2 regions of the Rhizobium sp. 11_C7_N12_5 genome follow, and region 2 is predicted to be linked to the other one. Evidence: riboswitches for the same ligand, from Rfam matches in the RefSeq annotation. Region 2 holds a riboswitch; the other holds the start of a gene.
What was found. Region 2 has a riboswitch for thiamine pyrophosphate ahead of thiM (hydroxyethylthiazole kinase). Riboswitches for the same ligand answer to the same signal wherever they lie in the genome.
Positions count from the first base shown of each region.

Region 1 (7,395 bases), 360 kb from region 2:
ACGAATTCCGCCTCGCTGATATTGCCATCGCCATCGGTATCCATGGCGCGCATCATATCGCTTTGCTTGCTGCTCTGGCTGCTGGTCGCGGAAGACTGCTGAGTGCTCGACGTCGCGCTGGTGGAATCACTCTCCGAGTCTGACGTGGAGCTGTCACTGCCGTTGCCAGACTGCAAGTTGAGGATGATATTCATCAGCTGGGCAACCAGCTGCTCGGCCGAAGCGATCTGAGATTGGTCGGTTGATGACGACGAACTCGTGCTGGAAGAACTGCTGGATGAGCTGCCGGACAGTATGGACGCGACCGAATCGTCCGATGAGGACGACGTCGACTGGGATGTCCGATATGGATAGTAGTTATTTGATAAGACTGAGGTAATGCTCGTCATGGGGCCTCCGAATACGAGCGTTGAGAGGGACTTGAATGCTTTACGCGTATGCGACTTGAACAGGATGTCATGCCGGATCGCGTGACTGCGGCGGCCTGACTTCGACATCGATATGGGCGGATGGGATTGCCGAATGCTGGAGATCAAACTCGCCATGCCCCTGCGATCGGGCGAATGGGCCGTTTCCGGGAGTAATGAATTCAAGGATGTCCAAGGCGAGCGATCGCCATCATGGCGCTATCGGCATCTGCACATTTTTCGATTTTGCACTTCCCAACACGCCCAAACTGCACAAGGAAACTTGCGCGTGGCTTATAGGAGCTTGACGAATACGCCTCAGTACGTTTTCCTTCGTCGATTTTTAGGGAATATCTAAGCTTTGCTGCGTTGTGGCTGTTGCTGGTATAAGGGAGGACCAGTACCGAAACGGCGTTGATGGAGCGACATATAAAAAAGGGGCACAGCTTGAATATTGGCTTATGTGGAGAACCGAATGAGGCGCACTAAGGAGGAGGCGGCAGAAACCCGGAGCGAAATCCTACATTCCGCGAAGGCTCTGTTTCTCGACAAGGGATACGAAAATGTCAGCCTGGAGGAGATAGCCGCAGCAGCCGGTGTTACGCGGGGAGCGGTTCATTGGCATTTCAAGAACAAGCAGGGATTGATGTTCGCGATCCGGGATGAGGCACAGCAGCCATTCCAGGAATTGGCGGAGCGGATGTCGAAGGAATTGCCGCCAAATCCGCTCGATCTTGTGGCGGATGCGATTGCAACGGTGTTCGAGGATATTCAGTACGATCCGCGCAAACGCAGCATGCTGAAGGTTATGATGCATCTCGACATGGCGTTCTGCGATGGAACCACGAACCGCGCGAGTTCCTTCCGGCACGATATGCACGAACACTTCGCGAGAATATTTACCTTGATGGATGCGAACACGAAGCTACCCGCACCCTGGACGCCGGATACGGCTGCCTCCTCACTGACCGCCGTCATCGGCGGGTTGATCACGGAATGGACGCTCGACAGGGGCGATTTCCAGCTCGTCCCTTGCGGACAGATGTTTATCAAGATGGTATTGAAAACCTGGTTCCCGTCGGTCCAGACGCGCGGGATGGCGACATTGGCCCTTTAAATCAAGAAGGATCCGGAGGGAAAGCCGGATCCTTCCTCTTTGATCGGAGGTCAACCGATCAGTGTAAGAAGCCCGACGGATTGGAAACATCAGGCTTCTATTACCTGGCACGAGGCCAGGTAACTTAGGATTAGAAGCTGCGCTCGAAGCGCAGAATACCGGCCCACTGATCCTGGTTCACAGAATCGAAATCGGTATAGGAGACTTCCGGCTCGATAAGCAGGTTCTTGACCGGGTTGAACTTGAGGTTCGTGGTCGCAGCAAAGATCTTCGAGTCGGTGTAGGCGAGCTGGAGGTTCCACTTCAGCTTTTCGTTGATCGGAACGCCAACGCCGCCCCAAACTGCCCAGTCACCCCAGCCGCACTTCGACGGATCGTTAACGGGGCAAGCAGAACGATCAAGGTTAGTGCCGGCATACTTGTTGAGCTTGTCGCCGTCCGTGTTCCAGCCACCCATCAAGAAGGCCGAGAACATACCGAAGTCGGCATCGACGCGAGCCTTGACAGCGCCTTCTTCGACGATGGAGTCATAACCACCGACGACCTTGAAGCCCCATGCGCCAGACTTGAAGCCGGCACCGGCAACAACGTCGGGAGCGTAGTGGTTGGACTTGTCGTCCGTCCACCAGCTGGAGCCGTAGGAAGCGCCCGAGCCGCTGGAGTTGCTGTCTTCGACGGAGACCATAGCCGTGAAGCCGTTGCCTGCATCGTAGTTGTAGGTCAACTGGTTCAGTTCGTACGGGCCGTCATAGATCACGTCGTCGTTGATGACGTCGCCAGCATAACCAATGTAGGAGTTGTACTGCGAGTCGGCCTTACCGACGAGGAAGCCGCCGAGGCTGATGTTGGCAAACAGCAGCTTCGTGGAGGTGGAGTTGCCATCGCTCCAATCCCAACGGATAACCGTATTGGTCTTCAGCGGACCGTATTCGGTGTCGGTCGCGGTGTCGAGGCTGAGCTCGGCACGAGTGTGCCACAGCGTACCGACCTTGCTGTTCGGGTTGTAAGCATCGTACCATTCGCCTTCGGTACGGACACGGCCGCCGACCTTGAGGCAGGTTTCGGTGCCCGGAATGAAGAAGTAGCCAGCACCGTAGGCGTCGCAGATGCGAACGTATTCGAGCGGCTCCGGTTCAGCGGCAACGATAGCGTCGGCCGCATGAGCGCCGGATACTGCCGCCAGCGCAGCAGCCGAGCCGAGAAGAAGACTTTTCAGGTTCATATTAAACTCCTGGTTGTAATATGCATTTCTAGTTTTCCGCGAGTGCAGAGCTGGAATATCACCTCGAAAGCCGGTCGGTCTAAACGCGACCAAGTAGCCCGGCAAATACGCACCTGATGTTGGCTTGAGTCCCCTCTCACCTCCATAATTGATCTCGCGGCAACGGTCATGAAATGCCCCTACCGATCCGGCCGAATACTCGACCGTAAGACAGCTTATGTCCTGCATCCGATTTACAAACGGACAGTATGTTTGTCAATTATGTGAAACCGACCGTAACGTTAGTCTTGGCATCTGTTGCTTAAATGCAACTGCGGGCAGCGGGACAGGCGTGGACCCATTCATTGATGGCGGAAAGGCGCGTTTTTGGGGCCGGCGGAAGTGCCCACGGCCGAGCGCGGCATCGACATCGGTGGCCAATCCGGAAGCCCCGCGACCTAACCCGCCATTTTCGCACGCCCCCGGCAATCATCCCGGCTTCCGTCAACAACGTTCGGAAACTCTCCAGAAACAAAATTCAATAATTCGGTACACACAGAAATGTTGAATCTCCCTAGATTCTTGCGACTCGCGCGCTACCGGAAAGGGCCCAACAGCGAATGACCGAGAATCGGCTGATCTTCATAGCGACACCCTGTTTCGGCGGACTTGTTGCCAAGGATTATATGCAATCCATCTTTTCCCTGATGCAGGTCGGCGCGCAGGCCGGCATACAATTGACGCTTGCACTCCTCGGCAATGATGCGCTGATCACCCGCAGCCGCAACACGCTGGTATCCTCCTTCCTGAACGACACGGCGGCGACGCATATGCTGTTCATCGACGCGGACATCAGTTTCGAGCCCGAGCAGGTAATGCGGCTGCTGAATGCGGACAAGGATGTCGTCGCGGCCATGTACCCCATCAAGGATTACGACTGGGATAGTGCGGCGCGCGCAACCACGCGCACCGGCGAGTCACTCAATGCCGCAGCTCTGCATTATGTCGGCACGCCGCTGGTCGGCCAGAGCAGCGAACGCGATGGTGATTTTGTCAGTGCTATCTATGCGGGCACCGGCATGCTGCTCATCAAACGTGAAGTCATCAAGACGATGACCGCAGCCTATCCCGATCTGCGCTACAGCGCCATCCATGCCTATCCCGGCACCAAACGTTCGCCTGCGACTCAATACGCTCTCTTCGAATGCATGATCGAGGAAGGGACGGGCATTTATTTGAGCGAGGATTTCGCCTTCTGCCATCGCTGGCGGGCGCTTGGCGGCAAGATCTGGCTCGATACCGCCAGCAAGCTTACCCATACCGGCGCTCATCGCTTCGTTGGCAACACGGCGCCCCGCTACTAAGGCGGGTCTATGCCGGAGCGGCCGGAGGAAGATCACAGACAGCGACCGCGATCTTGGCTGCGGGGTTGACAGAGACGGAGGGGAGAGCATAGCCTCCCGATATTCACCAGGGGGGTCCCGACAAGGGGCTGAGATACTGCTGGACAATACGGCTTTGCCTGTTGTGGCGCAGTGACCCGTTGAACCTGATCCAGTTCATACTGGCGTAGGGACGGTGCAAGCGCTCGAAGGCTTCGGATTCACGCGTGGAATCCACAGCCGGCGTCTTTTCATCATTCCGGCTGATTGACTGGGTCTCCAAATGCAACTTGGAGCCTCAAACCATGACCATTGCCGCAAAAAACCTCACCCCAACCGTCACCACCGGCCCGCTGCCGGCATCCCGGAAGATCTACATTCCGGGAGACATCCATTCCGACATCCGCGTGCCGATGCGCGAGATCAGCGTTCATCCGACGGCAGGCGAGCCGCCCGTCGTCGTCTACGATTCCTCCGGCCCCTATACTGTCGAGGGGGCCGAAATCCGCATCGAGCAGGGACTTGCCGGGCTCCGTCGTGACTGGGTGCTCGCTCGTGGCGATGTCGAAGCCTATGAGGGCCGCCATGTGCGCCCTGAGGACAACGGCTTCGTCAGTGCCGATCGGCTGACCCCCGAATTTCCCGGGCGCCGCCAGCCGCTGCGCGCCAGGGACGGCAAGGCTGTCACGCAGCTTGCCTATGCGCGGGCCGGCATCATCACCCCGGAGATGGAATTCATCGCCATTCGCGAAAATCTCGGCCGCAAGGCAAAGGCCGAAGCCTTGGTCCGCGACGGCGAGAGCTTCGGCGCGCATATTCCCGATCATGTAACACCGGAATTCGTCCGGCAGGAAGTCGCCGCCGGACGGGCGATCATTCCCGCCAACATCAATCACCCGGAGGCAGAGCCGATGATCATCGGCCGGAACTTCCTGGTGAAGATCAATGCCAATATCGGCAACTCCGCCGTTACCTCCTCGATGGCGGAAGAGGTCGAGAAGATGGTCTGGGCCGCCCGCTGGGGTGCCGATACCGTCATGGATCTCTCCACCGGCCGCAACATCCACAATATCCGCGAGTGGATCATCCGCAATTCGCCGCTGCCGATCGGCACCGTGCCGCTCTATCAGGCGCTGGAGAAGGTCGAAGGCGTTGCCGAGAACCTGACCTGGGAGGTCTATCGCGACACGTTGATCGAACAGGCCGAACAGGGCGTCGACTATTTCACCATCCATGCCGGCGTGCGGCTTCACTACATCCCGCTGACAGTCAATCGCGTCACCGGCATCGTCTCGCGCGGCGGCTCGATCATGGCCAAATGGTGTCTCCATCATCACCGCGAGAGCTTCCTCTACGAGCATTTCGAGGAGATCTGCGATATCTGCCGCGCCTATGACGTCTCCTTCTCGCTGGGTGACGGCCTTCGCCCCGGCTCGATCGCCGATGCCAACGATGCGGCGCAATTTGCCGAGCTCGAGACGCTCGGTGAGCTGACGAAGATCGCCTGGGCCAAGGATTGCCAGGTGATGATCGAAGGGCCCGGCCATGTGCCGATGCACAAGATCAAGGAAAACATGGACAAGCAGCTCGCGGTCTGCGGCGAGGCGCCCTTCTACACGCTCGGGCCGCTGACGACCGATATCGCGCCGGGTTACGACCACATCACCTCTGGGATAGGCGCTGCCATGATCGGCTGGTTCGGCACGGCGATGCTCTGCTACGTCACGCCGAAAGAGCATCTCGGCCTGCCGGATCGCAACGACGTCAAGACCGGCGTCATCACCTACAAGATCGCCGCTCATGCCGCCGATCTCGCCAAGGGACATCCAGCGGCGCAACTGCGCGACGATGCCCTGTCGCGGGCGCGATTCGAATTCCGCTGGGAAGACCAGTTCAACCTTTCGCTCGATCCCGACACCGCCCGCAGCTTCCACGACGAGACCTTGCCGAAGGAAGCCCACAAGGTGGCGCATTTCTGCTCGATGTGCGGCCCGAAATTCTGCTCCATGCGGATCTCGCACGACATCCGCGCCGAGGCCCAGAAGGAGGGACTGGACGCGATGGCGGCAAAGTATCGCGAAGGCGGCGATCTCTACATGCCGATCGATAAGCCAGCGCATCCGGCCGAATGAGATGCGTATCCTTGTCAAAGGGGCCGGCGTCGCCGGCCTCACGGTCGCGCATGAATTGCGCGTTCGCGGCGCAGAAGTGACGATCTTCGACCCCCGCCCGAACTTCGATCATGCCGCTTCCTGGCTCGCCGGCGGCATGCTGGCGCCATGGTGCGAGCGGGAAAGCGCCGATGAGGCCGTGCTTACGCTCGGCCGCGATGCCGCCGACCGATGGAATGCGATCCTGCCGGGTAACGTCGTGCGCAATGGGACGCTCGTCGTCGCGCCGACGCGCGATCACGGCGAACTAAAGCGATTCGCCAGCCGCACGGCCGGCTATCGCTGGGTGGAGGAGAGCGATATCGCGACACTCGAGCCAGCCCTTGCCGGACGTTTCAGACAGGGGCTGTTCTTTCCTGAGGAAGCCCATCTCGATCCGCGCCGGGCGTTGCATTCGTTGAAAGAAGGATTATTGGCGAAGGGCGTCGCCTTTACCTGTGACGATGTGAACGAGGACGAGTTCTCCGAGATCGTCGATTGCACGGGCGCCGCCCGTATCGGACACGCCCCGGATCTGCGCGGCGTACGCGGCGAAATGCTCTATCTGCGCACGGAAGAAATCGCGCTTGCCCGGCCTATCCGCCTGCTGCATCCACGCTTTCCCGTCTATATCGTTCCTCGCGGCAACGGCCTTTTCATGCTCGGCGCGACCATGATCGAGACCGAATTCGATGGACCGGTCAGCGCACGCTCGCTGATGGAACTGCTGAATGCTGCCTACGCGCTGCATCCTGCCTTTGCGGACGCCGCCGTCATCGAAACCGGCGCCGGTATCCGCCCCGCCTTCCCCGACAATCTTCCGCGCGTGACGCGGGAAGGCAAAGTCGTCGTGATCAATGGTTTCTATCGCCACGGTTTCCTGCTCGCGCCGGCAATGGCGGCGGAGGCTGCCGATCTCGTCCTTTCCGAACAGACAAAGCAAAGGAGTTCCCGATGCGCCTGATCATCAATGGCGAAGCCCAGACGATCGCCGCAGCCACACTTTCGCAACTTCTGGCTGCACTCGACTATGAGGGCGACTGGCTGGCGACCGCCGTCAACGGCGAAGTCGTCCATCGAGAGGACCGCGATGACCATGCATTGAACGACAACGACAGGATCGAGATCCTGACGCCAA
Region 1 covers NZ_JBPWPY010000002.1:494,547-501,941, reverse strand. Annotated here, with positions in the region: gene AB8B29_RS21460 (EF-hand domain-containing protein) at 1-194, opposite strand, end outside; gene AB8B29_RS21455 (TetR family transcriptional regulator) at 883-1,524, shown strand; gene AB8B29_RS21450 (porin) at 1,655-2,746, opposite strand; gene AB8B29_RS21445 (hypothetical protein) at 3,346-4,089, shown strand; TPP riboswitch at 4,188-4,319, shown strand; gene thiC (phosphomethylpyrimidine synthase ThiC) at 4,413-6,239, shown strand; gene thiO (glycine oxidase ThiO) at 6,241-7,221, shown strand; gene thiS (sulfur carrier protein ThiS) at 7,212-7,395, shown strand, end outside.
Region 1: another riboswitch for thiamine pyrophosphate. It lies ahead of thiC (phosphomethylpyrimidine synthase ThiC); the one in region 2 lies ahead of thiM (hydroxyethylthiazole kinase).

Region 2 (7,395 bases):
GCCCGCATCAGGGAGCGCGACGCCGATCTCCCGGTTATTCTGGTGACCGGCCACGGCGACATTCCGATGGCGGTGCAGGCGATCCAGGACGGCGCCTACGATTTCATCGCCAAACCCTTCGCCACGGACCGGCTGGTGCAGAGCGTGCGGCGCGCGGCCGAAAAGCGCCGGCTCGTGCTGGAAAACCGCTCGCTCCGTCTCGCCGCCGAGCAGGCGCAGGGCGATCTGCCGCTGATCGGCCAGACCCCGGCCATCGAGCGCCTGCGCCATACATTGCGGCAGATTGCCGATACGGATGTCGATGTGCTCGTGACAGGCGAAACGGGGAGCGGCAAGGAAGTCGTGGCAAGCCTGCTGCATCGCTGGAGCCGCCGCGCGAAGGGCAACTTCGTCGCGCTCAATTGCGGTGCCTTGCCCGAAACCGTGATCGAGAGCGAACTCTTCGGCCACGAGCCGGGCGCATTCACCGGCGCGCAGAAGAAGCGCGTCGGGCGTATCGAGCACGCAAGCTCGGGAACGCTGTTTCTCGATGAGATCGAGAGCATGCCGCCGGCGATACAGGTGCAGATGCTGCGTGTGCTTGAAATGCGCGAGGTGACCCCGCTCGGCACGAACGAGGTGCGCCCCGTCGACCTACGCGTGGTGGCGGCGGCGAAAGTCGATCTCGGTGATCCCAGCCAGCGCGGTGATTTTCGCGAGGATCTCTATTATCGCCTCAACGTCGTCACCCTCTCCATTCCGCCACTGCGCGAGCGGCGTGACGATATCCCCCTGCTGTTCGGCTATTTCGCGGAGCGTGCCGCCAGCCGCTTCAAACGCGATGCGCCGGCCATTTCCGCCGCCGTGCGCCGCCATTTGCAGCAGCACGATTGGCCGGGAAACGTTCGCGAACTGGCGCATTTCGCGGAACGTTTCGTGCTCGGTCTCGAGACGACGGCAATGCCGAAATCGGGCGACGCGCCTGCCACGGATTCCGGACTATCGCTGCCCACCCGGGTCGAGCGCTATGAGGCGGAACTCATTCGCGAGACGCTGTCGCAAAACAATGGCGACGTCCGCCGCACCATCGAAGCGCTCGGCATCCCCAGAAAGACCTTCTACGACAAGCTGCAGCGGCACGGCATCGTCAGGGGCGAATTCGCCGGCTTTGACGGGGATGACCGGCGGAGCTCATAGGCCGCCTGGCGGATGACAGGCTATGCGCTTGCGACCCGCATCGGCGCAACATCGCGCTTACCCGATTGCCGGGCCGCCATGTCGGCCGTTCGATCGAGAACCGTCATCGCCTCGGCAATCAAGCCGGCAAGCGCTTCGGTACTTTCGCAGGCCGCGACGATCAGCGGCGCACTCAGGCAGATTCTAAGCGCACTTGCCGGCATATCGCCAAAATCGGCACAACGAACGGGTTGACCGAGGCGCACCGCCGCCAACCCGCCCTGTTCGACGGCCAAGCCCTTGTAGACATCAGCGGTTTCCGTTGCCGTCAACAGGCCTTCATGGTGAGGATGGCACAGGTAGAAGGAGAAAATCGAAGGGATCTCATCCCAACGAAGAACTGACGTTTCCCCCCACAGATGGCTCCGATCCAACGGCCGGCTGTCCAGGAGTTCGAAGGCAGGATCGCTCCTGAGCCGGATGGTTACCGCTCCGGCGAAGGCGGAGAGAATCGCAATCACCTTCTCCTCGGGAAGACCGGCAAAGCGTTCGAGCTCGAACAGGGCCGCCTTCCAGCGCAACAATAGACCGAAATTGGCGCGATCCGGCAGCGATTCGCGTGCTGCCCAGCCTTCCGGCCACTCCGCCTTGCCGCAATAGTCGGCAAGTGCCGCCGGCACGGTGCGATGCCTGAAACGCTCCGAGATTGCCGGCGGGCACAATAGCGCGCCGCTGAAAATCGGCCCGGCCAGGAATTTCGAACCCGTCACCGCCACCATGAAATCACGGGCGAGATAGGCACGAATCGTTGCCGCCGACAGCCGGAACTGGCAGGCATCGATCATGATGTCGAGCACGGCGCCGAAACGCTCCTTCAGGCGCAGGACCGTTTCCAGGCTCGGCGCCAGCAAGCTGGTTTTCGACACGTCCGTCACGACAAGCAGGCACCGGAGGCCGGCCGCGCGGGCAAGCTCGATCAGCCCCCGCAGTTCCTCCTCGACCTCCTCGTCCGTGCGCAGGGAGCCGTCCTTGTTGCGGACGGCTACGGTCGTATTCCGCGTCGCCTCGCCGAGCTGCAGCTCCTCGCCCTTGGCGACGGCCCGTTCACTGCTGACACGGTTCATGAAATGCCGTCCGGACGAGGCAGTCATCACGCCGCTGCCCGTTTCGTTGCCCATCAGCGTGATCGTCATCAGCGCGCGGTCATCCTCGCGCGCCAGAAGTGCCGCGGCAAAGAGATGGATGTCAGTGCCCGAAGTCGCCAATATTGCATCGACGCGCGCCTGCCCCGCAGCCTGATTGAGGTCGAGCAGACGCAGCAGATCATGGCGAACCCTGCCAATCTCGCGCTCATAGATCTCCGTGGCCGAAGCACTTTCCATTTCGCGCAGCAGGTCGGCATAGTAGGCGCCGACCGTGGAAAACGCTGCGGCAGAAATGGTCGAGGCCGTTGACGAGCCGAAGGCGAGGTCGCGCGGACGAGGCGACGGGCCATGGCCATACATATTGAGGCCGGTAGCCTCATCGCAATCCAACCGCTCGTCGCCGCCCGAGATCAGACTTCTTAGAAGAGCCTCCTCTCCTTTGCCGGATCGCTGCAACGGCGCGCCTGCGGCCACGTTCCTGTCCAGGGCACGGTCGTCAACGATTTGCGGCATGGAGAAGCATTCCTCTGGCATCCTGTTCGGAACGCTTTGCATGGGTGCATCGCGCTCAAGTCTGCCGACAGAACCCTGCCAGCAGCCGCACATTAGGCCAAACAAGATGGAGCGAGGCTGACTTGCCGGGCATAATCACCCGGCATTCAGGACCGAACAAAACAAAAAACTCGCGGCTTTTGGGCCGCGAGCTCATGACGATCGAAAGTAAATGGAATGTCAGCCGGCGGGCGCGATCTTGTCCTGCGTCTTCGTGTCGAAATCGCTGGCGTCATGGCGCTCGCGCAGCTGTTCGGAAGGATCGCCGGACATGCGGTTGACCATGCGTCCGCGCTTGACGGTCGGTCGTGCGAATATCTGCTCCGCCCAACGCTGGACGTTCTTGTAATCCTGCACCTGCAGGAATTCGGCTGCTCCGTACTGCCAGCCCTTGGCCAGGCCGCCATACCATGGCCAGATTGCCATATCCGCGATCGTGTATTCGCTGCCGGCAATATATTCGCTTTCGGCCAGACGACGGTCGAGCACATCGAGTTCGCGCTTCACTTCCATGGCGAAACGATCGATCGCATATTCGATCTTCGTCGGAGCATAGGCGTAGAAATGGCCGAAACCGCCGCCGAGATAGGGCGCGCTGCCCATCTGCCAAAACAGCCAGGAGAAACATTCGGCTCGAGCCGGCTGTTCGGTCGGCAGGAAGGCGCCGAACTTTTCGGCGAGATAGGTCAGGATCGACGCCGATTCGAAGACGCGGATCGGCTTGGGGCCACTGCGGTCGAGCAAGGCGGGGATCTTCGAATTGGGATTGACCTCCACGAAACCGCTGCCGAACTGGTCGCCCTCGCCGATCTTGATCAGCCAGGCATCATATTCAGCGCCGCTATGACCAAGCGCCAGCAGCTCTTCGAGCATGATGGTGACCTTCACGCCATTCGGCGTTCCGAGCGAATAAAGCTGGAGGGGATGACGACCCACCGGCAATTCCTTTTCGTGGGTCGGCCCCGCGATCGGACGGTTGATATTGGCGAACTGGCCGCCATTCGCCTTGTTCCAGGTCCAGACTTTCGGCGGCGTGTATTCGGCAGAACCGGTCATGGGCATCCTCTCGTTTTCAGTGAATCGAATTGAGCGTGGTCATCGATGTAGCGCGCTACTTCTGTCGCACATAGTAGCGGCTGTTCATTTTTACGAGAGGAGCACGAGCTGCTTTTTGGATGGCCCTGGATAAAACGAAAAAAGCCTGCCGCGGGAGGAGGTGCGGCAGGCTTTCGACAATAAATGAACAGCGCACGGGAGGAGTAGTGGCGCTGTTCGCGCAGACGACCTTGGGAGGAGGAGTAGGGCGCCTGCAAAGCGAAGGGATGCGGGAGGAGGTGCATCGCTTCGATGAAAATCATAATACCTGGCTTTTGCTCACTTCATAGGCATTTATTTGCAAGGCAGTTATGCGCTATGCGAAAAGCGGAAAGCTCGACCGCATAACATTTCGGCATACAAAACAGTGACAGCCGTCATGCGGACAAAACAAAAGCGCCTGCTCGGGAGGAAGCAGGCGCTGGCAACATGCAGATTGCAGATCAGCGTTTCGAGCCGTTAGCCCGCGATGGCTGCACGGGCAACATTGCGGATTTCGCCGCGATCGATACCCAGGTCATGCAGTTCGCGCGTGGACATGCGGCCCAATTCGGCGACCGTCTGACGGTACTTGCGCCAGTTGTTGAAAGAGCGTGCTACGTTCATGATGATCCCCTTTCCTCGGGCATTCGAAGCTGAGCTGCCGTCCTTGGCGCTCCATTCGCTTCGATGAGAAACATATAGTGGAAGCCCCTCGCCTTTTGCAGCGCCAAGGCTTCACTGCACCCATGCATGAAGTGCATGGGTTGATGCAGAACCCGCAAGGCTGTTCCGGCACGGCCCCCAATGTCTTTGCGATTTATTGATGACAGGGCAGCCTTTGTCTGCGAAAACAACGGCATTGAGAGACAGGGGCGTCTGCTATCCGGCAGGCTGAGAAGCACCCTTTGAACCTGAACCAGATCATGCTGGCGGAGGGAGTCGCTCGGGGTTCTGCAACATCCTATGCCGCCCCTCGCGTCTCGCCCGCCCGAAAGGGGCGATATGCAAGACCAAACCACTGCCGGCACTCTGTTCGGCGCCATGCGAGCGAATCCGCCGCTGGTGCAGTGCATCACCAATTTCGTGGCGATGAACATCGCCGCCAACGTGATGCTTGCCGCCGGCGCATCGCCGGCCATGGTCCATGCCGAGGAAGAAGCGGCCGAGTTCGCCGCCATCTCCGCCGCGCTGACGATCAATATCGGCACGCTGTCGGCCGAATGGCTTGTCGGCATGCTGTCGGCCGCACAATCGGCAAGACAGGCCGGCAGGCCCTGGGTGCTCGATCCGGTCGCTCACTATGCGACCGCATTCCGGCGCAGGGCAGTCGCGCAATTGCTGGACCTGCAGCCGACGGTCATTCGCGGCAACGCGTCCGAGATCATCGCGCTCGCCGGAGGCGTCAGTCGCGGCCAGGGCGTCGATAGCCGCGATCCCGTCGAGTTGGCCGAGCAATCGGCCAGGCAACTCGCCGAACGGCATGGATGCGTGGTTGCCGTGACCGGTGTCACCGATTTCGTGACAGATGGCCACAAGGCGCGACGCATAGAAGGCGGATCGCCGCTGATGCCGCAGGTCACGGCCCTCGGCTGCTCGTTGACCTGCCTGGTCGGGGCCTTTGTGGCGACTGCGCCCGATAATCCCTTCGATGCGACGGCGGCGGCCCTTGCCGTTTTTGCCGTTGCCGGGGAACAGGCGGGAACCGTCGCCGATGGGCCTGGCTCCTTTTCCTGGCGCTTCCTCGACGCGCTGGCCGCCCTCGATGCGGAAGCGCTCACCGCCAAAGCGAGGATCATGCTCGCATGAAAAACTTCGACCTTTCGCTTTATCTCGTTCTCGATCCGATACTCTGTGCGGATTTCGGCATGGTCGAGACAGCCCGTGCGGCGGTCGCCGGCGGTGCGACCATCGTGCAACTGCGTGACAAGCATGCTTCAACCGCAGCCATGATCGATACCGGCCTTGCCCTCAAGCGGGCGCTGGCCGGAAGCAAGGCCCGCCTCATCGTCAACGACGATGTCGAGGCCGCCATCGCCATCGGCGCCGATGGCCTGCATATCGGGCAGGAAGATCTGGATGCCGACACCGCCCGCCGTATGATTGGGCCGGAGATGATCCTCGGTCTCTCGGTGGAGACGGAAGCTCTGGCCTCGGCCGTCGATGCCGAGATCGTCGACTATGTTGGCGTCGGCCCCGTCTTTGCCACGCCGACCAAGCCCGACCACAAGCAGCCGATCGGCTTTGACGGCCTTGCCCGCATCATCAGGCTCTGCCCGGTTCCTGTCGTCGCCATCGGCGGTCTCAAGGCCGAACACACAGCCGATGTCCTGTCGGCCGGAGCGGACGGACTGGCCGTCGTCTCGGCAATCTGCGGGAAGGCCGATCCCATAGCCGCCACGGCCCTTATCGCCGAAGCCGTCAAGGAGGCGCGCAGATGATCCGCAACGTCCTCTCCATCGCCGGCTCCGATCCTTCCGGCGGCGCCGGTATCCAGGCCGATCTCAAGGCCTTTTCGGCACGCGGCGTCTATGGAATGGCTGTCCTGACGGCATTGACTGCCCAGAACACGCAAGGCGTTTCCGGCGTCCATCCGGTGCCACCGCAATTTGTCGCCGATCAGATCGAAACCATCTTTGCCGATATACGCGTCGATGCCGTCAAGATCGGCATGATCGCGAATGCTGGGATCGCCGAAGCCGTTGCCGACATTCTGGCGCGACATCGCGATGTTCCCATCGTGCTCGACCCGGTGATGATCGCCAAGGGCGGTGCCGCCCTGCTTGCAGCGGATGCCGTTGACGTGCTCACCCGACGGCTGTTGCCGCTGGCGACGGTGCTGACGCCGAACCTGCCGGAGGCGGCTGCCCTGCTGCATGAAGCCGAGGCGAAAAGCCGCGAAGACATGGCGCGTCAGGCGCACGCTCTCGCCGATCTCGGCACGGCGGCAGTCCTCGTGAAGGGCGGCCATCTCGAAGGTGATGAAAGTCCGGACATATTGGCAAGCGCTGACACCCTCACCTGGTTCGAAGCCGAGCGGTTACCAACGAAGAACACGCATGGAACCGGCTGCACGCTGTCCAGCGCAATTGCGGCCGAGATCGCTAAGGGCTTGCCGCTGCCGCAAGCCGTTGCCTCCGCCAAACGGTACCTCGCAGGCGCGGTTACAGCCGCAGGGCAGCTTTCGGTCGGCAGCGGCCATGGCCCTGTCCAGCATTTCTACGCACTTTGGTCTGACATGGAAGGAATATCGAAGTGAACCTGCCCCTCAACGAACAAGTCGTCATCGTCTCCGGCGCCGGACGCGGTTTCGGCGCCGCGATCGCAGCAGCCTTCGCCCGCGAAGGCGCCAAAGTTGCCGTCAACTACCGCACCAGCCGGGAGCCGGCGGAGGTGCTTGCAGCACGGCTTGGCGACCACGCAAAGGCGTTTCGAGCCGACATCCGCAGCCTCGACGAAACAAAACAAC
Region 2 covers NZ_JBPWPY010000002.1:853,792-861,186, reverse strand. Annotated here, with positions in the region: gene AB8B29_RS23025 (sigma-54-dependent transcriptional regulator) at 1-1,176, shown strand, start outside; gene AB8B29_RS23020 (hypothetical protein) at 1,197-2,813, opposite strand; gene yghU (glutathione-dependent disulfide-bond oxidoreductase) at 3,033-3,908, opposite strand; gene AB8B29_RS23010 (DUF1127 domain-containing protein) at 4,407-4,553, opposite strand; TPP riboswitch at 4,788-4,884, shown strand; gene thiM (hydroxyethylthiazole kinase) at 4,932-5,735, shown strand; gene thiE (thiamine phosphate synthase) at 5,732-6,367, shown strand; gene thiD (bifunctional hydroxymethylpyrimidine kinase/phosphomethylpyrimidine kinase) at 6,364-7,185, shown strand; gene AB8B29_RS22990 (3-oxoacyl-ACP reductase) at 7,182-7,395, shown strand, end outside.